4 regions of the Photobacterium sp. 53610 genome follow, and region 1 is predicted to be linked to each of the others. Evidence: predicted binding sites of a transcription regulator. Region 1 holds the regulator's gene; each other region holds the start of a gene.
What was found. Region 1 encodes PurR, which represses purine synthesis genes. Its sites were predicted from a motif close to TNANGNAAACGTTTNCNTNA; they were not measured.
Positions count from the first base shown of each region.

Region 2: a site for PurR is predicted at 1,653-1,672, ahead of guaB (IMP dehydrogenase). Genes of this name have one in related genera too.
Region 3: a site for PurR is predicted at 2,056-2,075, ahead of glpX (class II fructose-bisphosphatase). Genes of this name have one in related genera too.
Region 4: a site for PurR is predicted at 1,845-1,864, ahead of purM (phosphoribosylformylglycinamidine cyclo-ligase). Genes of this name have one in related genera too.

Region 1 is NZ_JAXOFS010000001.1:1,040,651-1,044,119, forward strand. It holds gene SPK40_RS04700 (FecCD family ABC transporter permease) at 1-742, shown strand, start outside; gene SPK40_RS04705 (heme ABC transporter ATP-binding protein) at 739-1,560, shown strand; gene purR (HTH-type transcriptional repressor PurR) at 1,906-2,916, shown strand; cyclic di-GMP riboswitch class I at 3,125-3,228, shown strand; gene SPK40_RS04715 (TfoX/Sxy family DNA transformation protein) at 3,360-3,469, shown strand, end outside.
Region 2 is NZ_JAXOFS010000003.1:454,913-458,381, forward strand. It holds gene SPK40_RS11885 (ABC transporter ATP-binding protein) at 1-100, shown strand, start outside; gene xseA (exodeoxyribonuclease VII large subunit) at 97-1,446, opposite strand; gene guaB (IMP dehydrogenase) at 1,738-3,201, shown strand; gene guaA (glutamine-hydrolyzing GMP synthase) at 3,328-3,469, shown strand, end outside.
Region 3 is NZ_JAXOFS010000008.1:71,591-75,059, forward strand. It holds gene SPK40_RS17490 (MIP/aquaporin family protein) at 1-399, shown strand, start outside; gene glpK (glycerol kinase GlpK) at 455-1,969, shown strand; gene glpX (class II fructose-bisphosphatase) at 2,136-3,143, shown strand; gene SPK40_RS17505 (helix-turn-helix transcriptional regulator) at 3,316-3,469, shown strand, end outside.
Region 4 is NZ_JAXOFS010000019.1:31,618-35,086, forward strand. It holds gene SPK40_RS22080 (uracil-xanthine permease family protein) at 1-1,040, shown strand, start outside; gene upp (uracil phosphoribosyltransferase) at 1,103-1,729, opposite strand; gene purM (phosphoribosylformylglycinamidine cyclo-ligase) at 1,924-2,964, shown strand; gene purN (phosphoribosylglycinamide formyltransferase) at 2,968-3,469, shown strand, end outside.

The DNA.
Region 1 (3,469 bases):
CGCTGGCGGTGCAAGCCTTGGTGCCGCTTCGGCGATTGTTCTGTTCAGCTCAATGGCTGCATCTTTTCCATTACTTTTAACGCTGGGGACAGTACCGGTTTTTGCTTTTCTTGGCGGCGCCCTGACAACCTGGATCGTATACGCCCTTGGCACAGATAAGACCGGCACTTCCGTGACGGTGATGCTGCTGGCAGGTGTTGCAATCAGTGCACTCTCAGGTGCGGCACTGGGACTGCTGAATTTCTTTGCGGACGATCAGGCGCTGCGCGACCTGTCACTCTGGTCCATGGGTTCTCTGGCGGGAGCTACCTGGCCGGGCATCACGCTGGCATTTTCTGCCCTGGCGTTCCTGTTCTGGCAATTTGATCGCAGATCCAATGCACTCAACGCTTTATTACTGGGCGAAGCAGAAGCAAAACATCTCGGCATTCAGGTCCAGTCTTTAAAACGATTGCTGATTTTATTTTGCGCGGCTGGTGTGGGTGTCGCTGTATCCTTATCCGGCGTGATTGGCTTCGTCGGTCTGATTGTGCCGCATCTCGGCCGTATGCTGGCTGGCCCGAATCACAAAACATTATTGCCACTCTCGGCTTTACTGGGGGCACTTATCTTGCTGGTTGCCGACATGCTGGCCCGTGTTATTGCCGCACCAGCCGAACTGCCGGTCGGTATCATCACCGCTTTACTGGGAGCACCGTTCTTTATAGCTCTGCTACTGAAACAAAAAGGCCGTTTACAATGATTCATCATATCGTTCGCCCCCTTCGCCCCCGGCACGAAAAACAGCAATCACCGGTGCTTTCAGCCGAGGGTTTATCACTGCAACTTGGCGGTAAAACGTTACTGGATCAGCTGAACATCAGTTTCCGCAGCGGAGAGTTAACAGCTTTACTCGGCCCGAATGGTGCCGGTAAAAGTACTTTACTCAAAGTGCTTTGCGGTGAAATTGGTGCCAAAGGTGATGTGTACTATTTTGGTCAAAAGCACAGCGACTGGCAGCCATCCCTGCTGGCCAAACACTTGGGTGTACTTCCTCAGCACAGCAGCCTGTCTTTTGGTTTTACTGCGCAGGAGGTCGTTGAACTTGGCTGTATGCCACTTGGCCTGAAGCGCACAGATTGTCTCCGAATTACCCGGGAATGCATGACGGCTGTTGGGATCAGTCACCTGAGCCAGCGTCAGTACCCCACTCTTTCCGGCGGCGAGAAACAACGTGTTCATTTTGCCCGTGTACTGGCTCAGCTCAGCAATGCGGAAGACCAGTGCATTTTAATGCTGGATGAACCGACCTCAGCTTTAGACCTTGCCCATCAGCACAGTTGCCTGAAACTGGCAAAAGATATGGCCCGTAAAGGAGCCGCCGTCATCCTGGTCATTCATGACCTCAATCTTGCAGCTGAATACGCAGACAGACTGGTATTGCTGAATAAGGGGAAGATACAAGCAGACGGTGATGCCTGGCATACCCTGACCACTGAGAATATCAGTTCCGTTTATGGTTCCCCGGTGATCATCGAATCTCACCCCCGCGGGCACTTTCCGATCGTCCTTTCAGCCTGAACCTCCTGCAAGGGCATCGCTGAGCCGTTGCCCTTGCACAGTACTTACAATGTAAAGACTGAAACAACTTTCAAGTTGCCAGTATTCTTGAGCTGCATCAAGATTCCCCCCACATTTCAAGAGAAACGTTGCACTGTGCGTGAGTCCTTGTAGAATGTGAGCGCAAGCGATTAACCGATGAAATAAATAGCAATAGAAAGTCAGACTTCATATCGGTGTAAGGTATTGTTACCACTCGGCCTGAGCCACTCATTTCCCGCCGCTATCCTCGCAGAGAAGCGGCGTTTTAGCGTCTGGCAAATATGAAAAGACCCTGATCAGGGCCTGAAGACTAGAAGAACAATTATGGCAACCATTAAAGATGTTGCACGTATGGCAGGTGTATCTACTACCACAGTCTCACACGTGATCAACAAAACCCGCTTCGTAGCGGAAGCAACACAGAAAAAAGTGTTGGCGGCAGTTGAAGAATTGAACTACGCGCCAAGCGCCGTCGCGCGCAGCCTGAAATGTAATACAACCAGCACCATCGGCATGCTGGTGACAAAATCGACCAACCCATTCTTTGCCGAGTTGGTGCATGGCGTTGAAGAGTACTGCTATAAATCCGGTTATACGCTGATTTTATGCAACACCGAAGGTAATCTGGCCAAACAGAAGGATTACCTGCGCATGCTTTCTGAAAAGCGTGTGGATGGTCTGCTGGTGATGTGTTCTGATCTGGATGATCAACTGCTGGAACAGTTAGAGCGGCAGCCTGATCTGCCCATGGTTATCATGGACTGGGGTCCTGCACGCCCAAAAACAGATAATATTCAGGATAATGCAGAACTTGGCGGTTATCTTGCCACTCGTCATTTTATTGACAATGGACACAGTAAAATTGGTTGTCTTTCCGGCCAGAAAGATAAATCTACCTGTCGTGAGCGGCTGAAAGGTTTCCATAAAGCCATGAGCGAAGCTGGTCTGACGGTCAATGAAAACTGGATCATTGAAGGTGATTTCGAATGTGAATCTGCCGTAGATGCAGCCAATGCTTTTATTGCCATGAAAGAGCGTCCAACTGCTATTTTCTGCTTCAATGACATTATGGCAATGGCCTTAATCAGTACATTTGAACAAGCAGGGATCAATGTACCAAATGATATTTCAATTATTGGTTATGACAATATTGATCTGGCCCCGTACTTTTCACCACCTCTGACAACAATCCACCAGCCAAAACGCCGTTTAGGCAAGACTGCTGTGGAAATCCTGATGGAACGTGTGAAAGATAAAAACCATGAATTTCAGACTTTTGAGATCAATCCTGAGCTCGTGGTTCGCCGTTCCGTCAAAAAAATAACACATCCATAAAAAACGATATTAACCTACATATATTGATAAACAGCCGATATAAACACCCATATCGGCTATGTTTATATGGAATATTACTACGCTACAGAGGAATTGATGGGATAATCAGTTAGTTTCTGTAAAATTTATACGATTTTTATTGCGAAGAGTATCACAATTTTTTGTGCGATCGATATCAAATTTGTCTTATTGATATATGATTAAACAGTCACGAACAAGGCAAACCATCTGAAAGGATGGGACGCAAAGCTTCCGGCCTAAAAGCAATGACTTAGTGATAAAGTTATTACTCATGGTAGCGGGGTTGCCGATGGATGAAGTGAAGTTTATGGGACACTTTTGTCATTCTTATGACAAAAGACTCATAATCTTATGCACAATTGAATCCTCGCTCCGTTGTTTGGTGACTTCTTTTGTTGAAATTCCTAACCGAGAAAAGAAGCATGGACAAACCACTACTGAAAGATTCAATTCGTTTATTTGAGAAATTTGGCCAGATTAAATCTCGCTCAATGTTTGGCGGTTTTGGCATTTTCGCAGGTGAAACGATGTT
Region 2 (3,469 bases), on a different contig from region 1:
GGTGGAGCAGGGGACGCCTGAGCAGATCTTTGACCATCCGCAGCAGGCGTATACACAGCGTTTGATCAGCGCGTGTATGCTCGTTGAAGACGCGGCTTAACCTGTCACGGTTGAGCGGATTTCTCCGTCGGCCAGTGTCGTTTGCAGGGTGTCTCCGGTTTTGACCTGAGCGGCGCTGCGGATGACCTGGCCGTTTTCATGCCGGGTGATGGAGTATCCGCGGGCTAAGGTTGCCAGCGGACTGACGGCATCGAGTTTTTCTGTTGCCATTGCCAGCTGGTGCCGTGCATTGACCAGCCGGCGATCCATCGCGTCCTGCAAACGGCGCTGGTGGGTGGCAAGCTGAGAACTCAGTTTTTCCAGTCGCTGAGTTGGCGAGTGAAGCGCCAGTTTGTACTCATTGCGATGGACGTGTTGCTGGCTGTCAGAGATCTGTTTGCGCATCGCTCTTTCAAGACGGCTGCGCAGTTCATCCAGACGCTGGCTCTGCTGATTCAGCTGAACCTGCGGATGCTGGCGGTCGAGCCTGTGCTGCCAGCGTACCAGCTGGTTTTGGCGTTGTGACAGATAGTGGCGCATTGCATGGCGCAGATGCTGCTGCCGCTGCGTGATTTTCTGCATTTGTACGCTGAGATCACGGCTGACCAGCTCGGCTGCAGCGGATGGTGTCGGAGCACGCATGTCCGCGACAAAATCGGCGATGGTGACATCGACCTCATGACCTACGGCACTGATAATCGGGATCTGGCTGGCCGCGATGGTTCGGGCAACAATCTCTTCGTTAAAGGCCCAGAGATCTTCCAGTGAACCGCCGCCCCGGCCAACAATCAGGACATCACATTCCTGGCGTGAATTCGCCCGGCCAATCGCCTGAGCAATGGAAATTGCGGCACCTTCGCCCTGCACCATCGTCGGGTAGATGACGACCGGCAAGCCGGGATCGCGGCGTTTGAGGACATTCAGAATGTCATGCAACGCAGCACCGGTTTTAGAGGTGATGATGCCGACGCGTTTCGGTTGTTCCGGCAGTGCTTTCTTTAAAGTCTGAGCAAACAGGCCTTCGCCAGCCAGCTGCATTTTCAGTTTTTCGAACTGCTGCTGCAGGCGGCCATCCCCTTCAGGCTGCATGCTTTCGATAATCAGCTGGTAATCACCACGCGGTTCGTACAATGACAGCCTTGCCTTGACCAGCACCTGATTTCCGTTGGCCGGGCGGAAAGTTACGCGCTGGTTATTGCCCCGGAACATGGCGCATTTCACCTGGGCCCGTGCGTCTTTGAGTGTGAAATACCAGTGTCCGGAAACTGGTGCAGAGAAGTTGGATAATTCTCCGATCAGCCAGACTACACCCATTTCATTTTCCAGTAACAGCCGGACCTGGGCGTTCAGGCTGGAAACCGTAAAGATACGCTGATTCTGGGATGAAGCGGTATTGTAAAGACTCACGACAAGGTAACCTGTGATTCAGGAAATGGATGTTGCAGCAGATGGTGCCCGAATTTGATAGTAGTATCAAATGAATGTCGCAGGAGGATGGCTGAAAAACCGACAGGCGCAATGGGGGCTGGAATTTCGGCCCGCAGCTTGGTCACTTAAACCGGAATATATTACGTATCAAGTTAAAAGTGTCAATTAATTTTTTTTATTTTTTTCTAGCCAAACGTTTGCTTGGTACGTATAATTCGTCCGCAATATTTTATCCCTTCTTTAAAACCTTACATGGTGTGAGATATTGCGATGTTACGTATCAAACAAGAAGCTTTGACCTTTGATGATGTCCTGCTGGTTCCGGCACACTCGACTGTACTTCCTAACACTGCGGATCTGCGCACCCGTCTGACCAAAACTATTTCGCTGAATATCCCGATGGTGTCTGCCTCTATGGATACAGTCACTGAAGGCCGTCTGGCGATTGCGTTGGCCCAGGAAGGGGGGATTGGCTTTATTCACAAGAATATGTCAATCGAACAACAGGCACGTGAAGTGCGCATGGTGAAGAAATTTGAAGCGGGTGTGGTTCAGGAACCGGTGACGGTGAAACCTTACCAGACCATTGCTGATGTGAAGCGTCTGACCGAAGAAAACGGCTTTGCCGGTTACCCTGTGGTTGATGACAATCATGCGCTGGTGGGGATTATCACCGGCCGTGACGTTCGCTTCGTTACCGATCTGACTCAGACAGTCGAAAGCGTGATGACGCCGAAAGAGCGTCTGGCTTCTGTGAAGGAAGGGGCTTCCCGCGAAGAAGTTGAAGCAGTGATGCAAGCGCATCGCGTCGAAAAAGTACTGGTTGTGAACAGCAAGTTCCAGCTGAAAGGTATGATTACGGCTAAAGACTTCCAGAAAGCAGAGCGTAAGCCAAACGCCTGTAAAGATGAGCAGGGCCGTCTGCGAGTTGGTGCCGCGGTTGGTGCCGGTGCAGGCAACGAAGAGCGTGTGAAAGCGTTGGTTGAAGCCGGTGTGGATGTGCTGCTGATTGACTCATCTCACGGTCATTCTGAAGGTGTACTGCAGCGTATCCGTGAAACCCGTGCTGCTTTCCCTGAGCTGCCAATTGTTGGCGGTAACGTGGCGACAGCTGAAGGTGCCCGGGCCCTGATTGAAGCGGGTGTCAGTGCAGTGAAAGTCGGGATTGGCCCGGGCTCAATCTGTACCACACGTATTGTCACCGGTGTTGGTGTTCCGCAAATCACAGCCATTGCTGATGCTGCCGCAGTTGCAAATGAGTATGACATTCCGGTGATTGCCGACGGCGGTATCCGTTTCTCGGGCGATATGTGTAAAGCGATTGCAGCTGGTGCATCCTGTGTGATGGTGGGTTCTATGTTTGCCGGTACTGAAGAAGCACCGGGTGAAGTGGAACTGTATCAGGGCCGTGCATATAAATCTTACCGTGGCATGGGCTCTCTGGGTGCAATGTCTAAAGGTTCTTCTGACCGTTACTTCCAGACAGACAATGCAGCTGACAAGCTGGTTCCTGAAGGGATTGAAGGCCGCGTGGCTTATAAAGGTCACCTGAAAGAAATCGTGCACCAGCAAATGGGCGGCCTGCGTTCAAGCATGGGCCTGACCGGTTCTGCGACCATTGAAGACCTGCGCACCAAGGCTGAATTCGTACGTATTTCCGGCGCTGGTATGCAGGAATCACACGTTCACGATGTGACCATTACCAAAGAAGCTCCGAACTACCGTCTGGGCTGATATAGACAACGTTGAGACCGGTGACTGTAGTCGCCGGTCTTCGTCAACACCGACGAATTTTTCCGGAGCGGTACGCCGCTGGCTGATCGCTCCTTTTGATTGCAATAGATATTTGAGACTGCCTGAATGACCACAAATATTCATGATCAACGTATCCTCATTCTGGACTTCGGTTCCCAATACACCCAACTGATTGCCCGTCGTATCCGTGAAATCGGTGTGTACTGTGAGCTGTGGAGCTGGGATGTGGATGAGGCGGATATCCGCG
Region 3 (3,469 bases), on a different contig from region 1:
GCAGTGGAGTTTGTGATTACTGCGGTCCTGATGTTTGCCATTCTGGCGATTGGGGATGAGCAAAATGGCGCACCACGTGGTCCGCTGGGCCCGGTTCTGATTGGTGTGCTGATTGCAGTGATCGGCGCATCCTTAGGTCCGCTGACCGGCTTTGCCATGAACCCGGCCCGCGACTTCGGCCCGAAATTCTTTGCTTATCTGGCAGGCTGGGGTGACATGGCCCTGACTGGCGGTAAGGATATTCCGTATTTCATCATCCCGATTCTTGCACCGATTGCCGGCGCTTGCTTCGGTGCCTGGCTGTACCCGAAAGCCATTGCCGTTTATCTGCCGGGTAACCGCTGTACCCTGCCGAACCAATGTGAAAGTGATGAAGAAAAAGAAACCGCGCAAGCCTGATTGCGGCGCGACTCCCCGATATACCTATAATTATCAGAGATAAGAGGACACTCAGATGACCACAGAACAAAAGTACATCGTCGCACTCGATCAGGGAACCACCAGCTCACGCGCCGTGATCATGGATCACGACGCCAACATCGTCTGCACCGCGCAGCGCGAATTCACCCAAATCTATCCGAAAGCCGGCTGGGTTGAACACGACCCAATGGAAATCTGGGCCACCCAGAGCTCGACGATGGTCGAAGCGCTCGCGAAAGTCGGCATCCGCACCGACCAGCTCGCCGGCATTGGGATCACCAACCAGCGTGAAACTACCATTGTCTGGGACAAAAATACCGGCAAGCCGGTTTACAACGCCATTGTCTGGCAATGCCGCCGTACCGCCGATATCTGCCAGCAGCTGAAAGAGCAAGGACTGGAAGACTATATCCGCGAGAACACCGGTCTGGTGGTGGACCCGTATTTCTCCGGGACCAAAATCAAGTGGATTCTGGACAACGTTGAAGGCGCCCGCGAACAGGCTGAGGCCGGTAACCTGCTGTTCGGTACTGTCGATACCTGGCTGATCTGGAAACTGACCCAGGGCCGTGTGCACGTCACCGACTACACCAACGCTTCCCGGACCATGCTGTTTAACATCAACTCTCTGGAGTGGGATGAAAAACTGCTGAAAGCCATGGATATCCCGCTGTCAATGATGCCGGAAGTCAAAGCCTCTTCTGAAGTCTACGGTCAGACTAACATCGGCGGTAAAGGCGGCACCCGTGTGCCAATCGCCGGGATTGCCGGTGACCAGCAGGCTGCACTGTTCGGTCAGATGTGTGTGGAAGCCGGTCAGGCGAAAAACACCTACGGCACTGGCTGCTTCCTGCTGATGAATACCGGCAAAGAAAAAGTCACCTCGCAAAACGGCCTGCTGACAACCCTCGCCTGCGGCCCGAAAGGCGAACCGGCCTACGCGCTGGAAGGTGCGGTGTTCATGGCAGGTGCATCCATTCAATGGCTGCGTGACGAACTGAAACTGCTGGGCGATGCCAAAGATTCTGAATACTTTGCCGAGAAAGTCGGCAGTGCCAACGGCGTTTACGTTGTACCGGCCTTCACCGGTCTGGGTGCCCCTTACTGGGATCCGTATGCCCGCGGCGCGATTGTCGGCCTGACCCGTGGTGTGAACAGCAACCACCTGATCCGTGCCACGCTGGAAAGTATCGCCTACCAGACCCGCGATGTGCTGGATGCAATGCAGGCAGATTCCGGTATCCACCTGGCTGCCCTGAAAGTCGACGGCGGTGCCGTTGCCAACAACTTCCTGATGCAGTTCCAGTCCGACCTGCTGAACACTGAAGTGCACCGTCCGGTGATCACTGAAGTTACCGCACTGGGTGCTGGTTATCTGGCGGGCCTGGCCGTGGGCTTCTGGGACAGCATTGATGAGCTGAAAGACAAAGCCGTACTGGATCGCAGCTTCACGCCATGCACGGATGACAGCAAGCGCACCCGCCGCTACAACGGCTGGAAACGTGCTGTTGAGTGTGCGAAAGGCTGGGCTATCGACGAAGAAGAGTAATCTCAACGTCCTATCGCTCGACTGACAAACAAGCCTGCCCTTCCGGCAGGCTTGTTTCTTTCAATGCTTATTCTCTGATGTTCACAACAGGAAAACGATTTCCTGCTGTTTGTGTTACAATTGCGCAGATTTTCATCATCTGTAGTTGTCTGATTCTGGAGTTCCCATGAAACGCGATTTGGCGATGGCTTTTTCCCGTGTCACCGAAGGTGCCGCACTGGCTGGTTATCAATGGCTGGGCCGGGGCGATAAAAACGCCGCAGACGGCGCTGCGGTAGCGGTAATGCGTACCCTGCTCAATCAAACTGAAATTGACGGTGAGATTGTGATCGGCGAAGGCGAAATCGACGAAGCGCCGATGCTTTATATTGGTGAAAAGGTCGGTGCCGGCGGTGACGCCGTAGATATCGCCGTCGATCCGATTGAAGGCACCCGAATGACCGCGATGGGTCAGAACAATGCCCTGGCTGTTCTCGCTGCGGGAGAGAAAGGTGCTTTTCTCAAAGCGCCGGATATGTACATGGAAAAACTGGTGGTCGGCCCGGCAGCCAAAGGGCATATCGATCTCAGCCTGCCGCTGGAAGAAAACCTGAACAATATCGCGGCCGCACTGGGCAAAACGCTGGAGACACTGGTCGTCATCACGCTGGCCAAACCCCGTCACGACGAAGTGATTGCCCGCATGCAGGGGCTGGGAATCCGGGTGTATGCCGTGCCGGATGGTGATGTGGCCGCCTCGATTCTGACCTGTATGCCGGACAGCGAAGTCGACGTGATGTACTGCATCGGTGGTGCGCCGGAAGGCGTGGTCTCTGCGGCCGCCATCCGTGCGCTGGGCGGTGACATGCAGGGTCGGTTGCTGCCGCGTTTTCTGGTCAAAGGCGGCAGTGACGATAACTATCGTATGGGTCAGTTAGAAATGGATCGCTGCCGTGAAATGGGCATCGAGCCCAATCAGGTACTGCCACTGGAACAGATGGCAAAAAGCGATAACGTCATCTTTGCCGGCACAGGCATCACTAAAGGCGATTTGCTCGATGGCATCAGCCGCAAAGGCAATATTGCCACCACGGAAACCCTGTTAATCCGGGGAAAATGCCGGACCATCCGTCGCATTAAATCGATTCACTATCTCGACCGCAAAGATCCGGCAATTTTGCCTCACATCTTATAAACCCTGCCTGTTTCCCGGCCTGTGTTCTCCGGAGGCCGGGAGATAACACCCTGATCATCATCAGACTTTCACGGTATTCTCTCGCAAACTGGACTATGCTATTTAGTAAAGCCGTTGCTTTATATACTGAGTCGGCGACATAATAGACCGAATGAACACAAGCAATACAACCATGAAAACCATAGATAAAATTCTCCACCGCATGAAGCAGGACGGACCGGTCACCGCCAAAGTACTGTCCGAAGAGCTGAAACTGACCACCATGGGCGTCCGCCAGCACCTGCAAGGGCTGGAAGATGATGGCCTGGTGGGCTTTGAAGATATCA
Region 4 (3,469 bases), on a different contig from region 1:
CCTGGGGTATTCCCGCAACGCTCGGTGGTCTGATGATGGCCGGTGTGGTTTACCTGCTGATGGCCACAATCATCAAAGTTCGCGGTGTTGGCATCATCCATAAGTTATTGCCTCCAGTCGTGGTTGGTCCGGTCATCATGGTGATTGGTCTTGGCCTGGCGCCAGCCGCAGTGAATATGGCCCTGGGAAAAAGCGGTGACGGTTCAATCCAGATCGTCAACGGTGATGCCGCGCTGTGGATTGCCTGCATCTCTCTGCTGGTCACCATTCTGGTCAGCGTGTTCGCAAAAGGGATTTTCAGACTGGTCCCTATCATCGCGGGCATCCTGGCTGGTTACGGAACCAGTTTGTTCTTTGGTGTCGTCGATTTCACGCCAGTACAGGAAGCCAGCTGGTTCGCCATGCCGAACTTCACCATGCCTGAATTCAACATCAATGCCGTGCTGTTCATGATTCCGGTTGCGATTGCGCCGGCCGTTGAGCACGTCGGCGACATGCTGGCGATTTCCAATGTCACCGGTAAAGACTACCTGAAAAAACCGGGCCTGCATCGCACCATGGCCGGCGACGGCGTAGCAACCATTGCGGCCTCTCTGGTCGGTGCGCCACCGAATACGACATATTCTGAAGTAACTGGTGCGGTCATGCTGACGAAAGCCTTCAATCCGGCCATCATGACCTGGAGTGCAGTTACCGCAATTATACTGGCCTTTGTCGGTAAACTGGGTGCCACACTGCAAACCATCCCTGTCCCAGTCATGGGCGGGATCATGATCCTGCTGTTCGGCTCAATTGCGACTGTCGGCCTGAATACCCTAATCAAAAATCAGGTTGACCTGCATAAATCCCGTAACCTGGTCATTGTTGCTGTCACGCTGGTGTTCGGGATTGGCGGCATGGCCTTCGGGATTGGCGAGTTCAGTCTGCAGGGCATCAGCCTGTGCGGTATCGTTGCGATTGTCCTGAACCTGGTCCTGCCAAAAGATCTGGGTGAAAGTAAGGTTGTCGACAACGCCCAAATAGAATCATCTGACGCATAAACTTTCTTGCTTCGGAAACAAAAAAACCGGCGCAATGCCGGTTTTTTTATTCATCAGATGAATTATTTGGTGCCGAAGATCTTGTCACCTGCATCACCCAGACCCGGAACGATGTAGCCCTTGTCATTCAGCTTCTCGTCAATTGCTGCGGTGTACAGCTCAACATCCGGATGTGCTTTCTCCAGTGCAGCGATACCTTCAGGAGCAGCGACCAGAACCAGCACCTTAATGGAGCTGCAACCGTGCTCTTTCAGCAGATCGATCGTCGCAATCATAGAACCACCGGTTGCCAGCATCGGGTCAACCACCAGCGCCATACGCTCATCAATGTTGGAAGCCAGCTTATGGAAATAAGGGACAGGCTCCAGTGTTTCTTCATCACGATAGATACCGACCGTACTGATACGGGCGCTTGGCATGTGCTCCAGCACACCATCCATCATGCCCAGACCTGCACGCAGAATCGGTACAACAGTCACTTTCTTCCCTTTGATCTGTTCTACCTGAACCGGGCCGTTCCAGCCTTCAATCGTGATGGTTTCTGTTTCGAAGTCAGACGTCGCTTCATAAGTCAGCAGGCTACCCACTTCCGTCGCCAGCTCGCGGAAACGCTTGGTGCTGATGTCACCTTCACGCATCAGACCAATTTTATGCTTCACCAGCGGGTGTTTTACCTCAACGACTTTCATCTTGGACTCCTACACAACAAAGTTTCAAAAAAATCGATCCATTATACACTAGACCATCCTCATACAGGTAGGAAATAGCGACTTGTCTGGTCAGGTTTCCGTCACCAGGAATATTTGACGCAAACGTTTTCCTTTCCGTCCTGACTACTGTTATCATACTGCGGATTTTACGATTTAACCGGTGAGGATCTGTTGTGAGCGGTAATCATTCTTCTCTAAGTTACAAAGATGCAGGTGTCGATATTGATGCAGGGAATGCCCTGGTTGATCGAATCAAAGGGGTGGTCAAACGCACGACACGTCCTGAAGTGATGGGCGGTCTGGGTGGTTTTGGTGCCTTGTGCTCACTGCCGACCAAATACAAAGAGCCAGTGCTGGTCTCCGGGACTGACGGTGTCGGTACAAAGCTGCGTCTGGCGATGGATCTGAAGAAACATGACACCATTGGAATCGATCTGGTCGCGATGTGTGTCAATGACCTGATTGTACAGGGTGGTGAACCGCTGTTTTTCCTCGACTACTACGCCACCGGCAAATTGGATGTCGATACCGCGGCCAGTGTTGTCAGCGGAATTGGTGAAGGTTGCGTACAGGCCGGTTGTGCTCTGATTGGCGGCGAGACTGCTGAAATGCCGGGCATGTACCACGGCGAAGATTACGATGTCGCAGGATTCTGTGTGGGCGTAGTTGAAAAGTCTGAAATTATCGACGGCACTAAAGTTCAGGCAGGTGATGCCCTGATTGCTGTTGCTTCCAGCGGCCCTCACTCCAACGGTTATTCACTGATCCGTAAAATCATCGAAGTCTCTCAGGCCGATCTGAGCAAAGACCTCGAAGGGAAATCTCTGGCAGAACACCTGCTGGAGCCCACCCGTATTTATGTCAAATCAGTTCTGAAACTGATGGAAAGCTGCGAACTGCACGCAATTTCGCACATTACCGGCGGCGGTTTCTGGGAAAACATTCCACGCGTCCTGCCAGAAGGCACCAAAGCGGTCATCGACGGTAAAAGCTGGGAATGGCCGGCAGTGTTCAACTGGCTGCAGCAGGCTGGTAACGTAGAAACCCATGAAATGTACCGCACATTCAACTGCGGCGTTGGTCTGGTCATTGCTCTGCCTCAGGCTCAGGCAGCACAAGCGGTCGAACTGCTCAACGCTGAGGGCGAAAACGCCTGGCTGCTGGGTACCATTGCACAGGCTGCCGAGGGTGAAGCCCAGGTGGAGATCAACTAAACAATGAAAAACATTGTTGTCCTTATTTCCGGCAGCGGCTCGAACTTGCAGGCTATCATTGATGCCTGTGAAAGTGATGTCATCACACACGGCCGCATAGCTGCCGTGGTTTCGAACAAAGCCGATGCTTATGGTCTGGAACGAGCCCGTAATGCCGGCATTGCAACAGCCCATCTGGCCGCGAAAGATTATGCTGATCGTGACACTTTCGATCGGGCACTGGCTGAAATCATCGACGGATATCAGCCGGATCTGGTCGTTTTGGCCGGTTATATGCGGATCCTGAGCAGCGAATTCGTCCGTCACTATGAAGGCCGGATGCTGAACATCCACCCGTCTCTGCTGCCGAAATATACCGGCCTGCATACCCACCAGCGAGCGCTGGATGCCGGTGATACCGAGCACGGTACCAGTGTCCATTTCGTTACTGAAGAACTGGACGGCGGACCTGTCATCCTGCAAGCCAAAGTCCCAATCTTCGAGGGCGATACTGCCGACGAAGTGA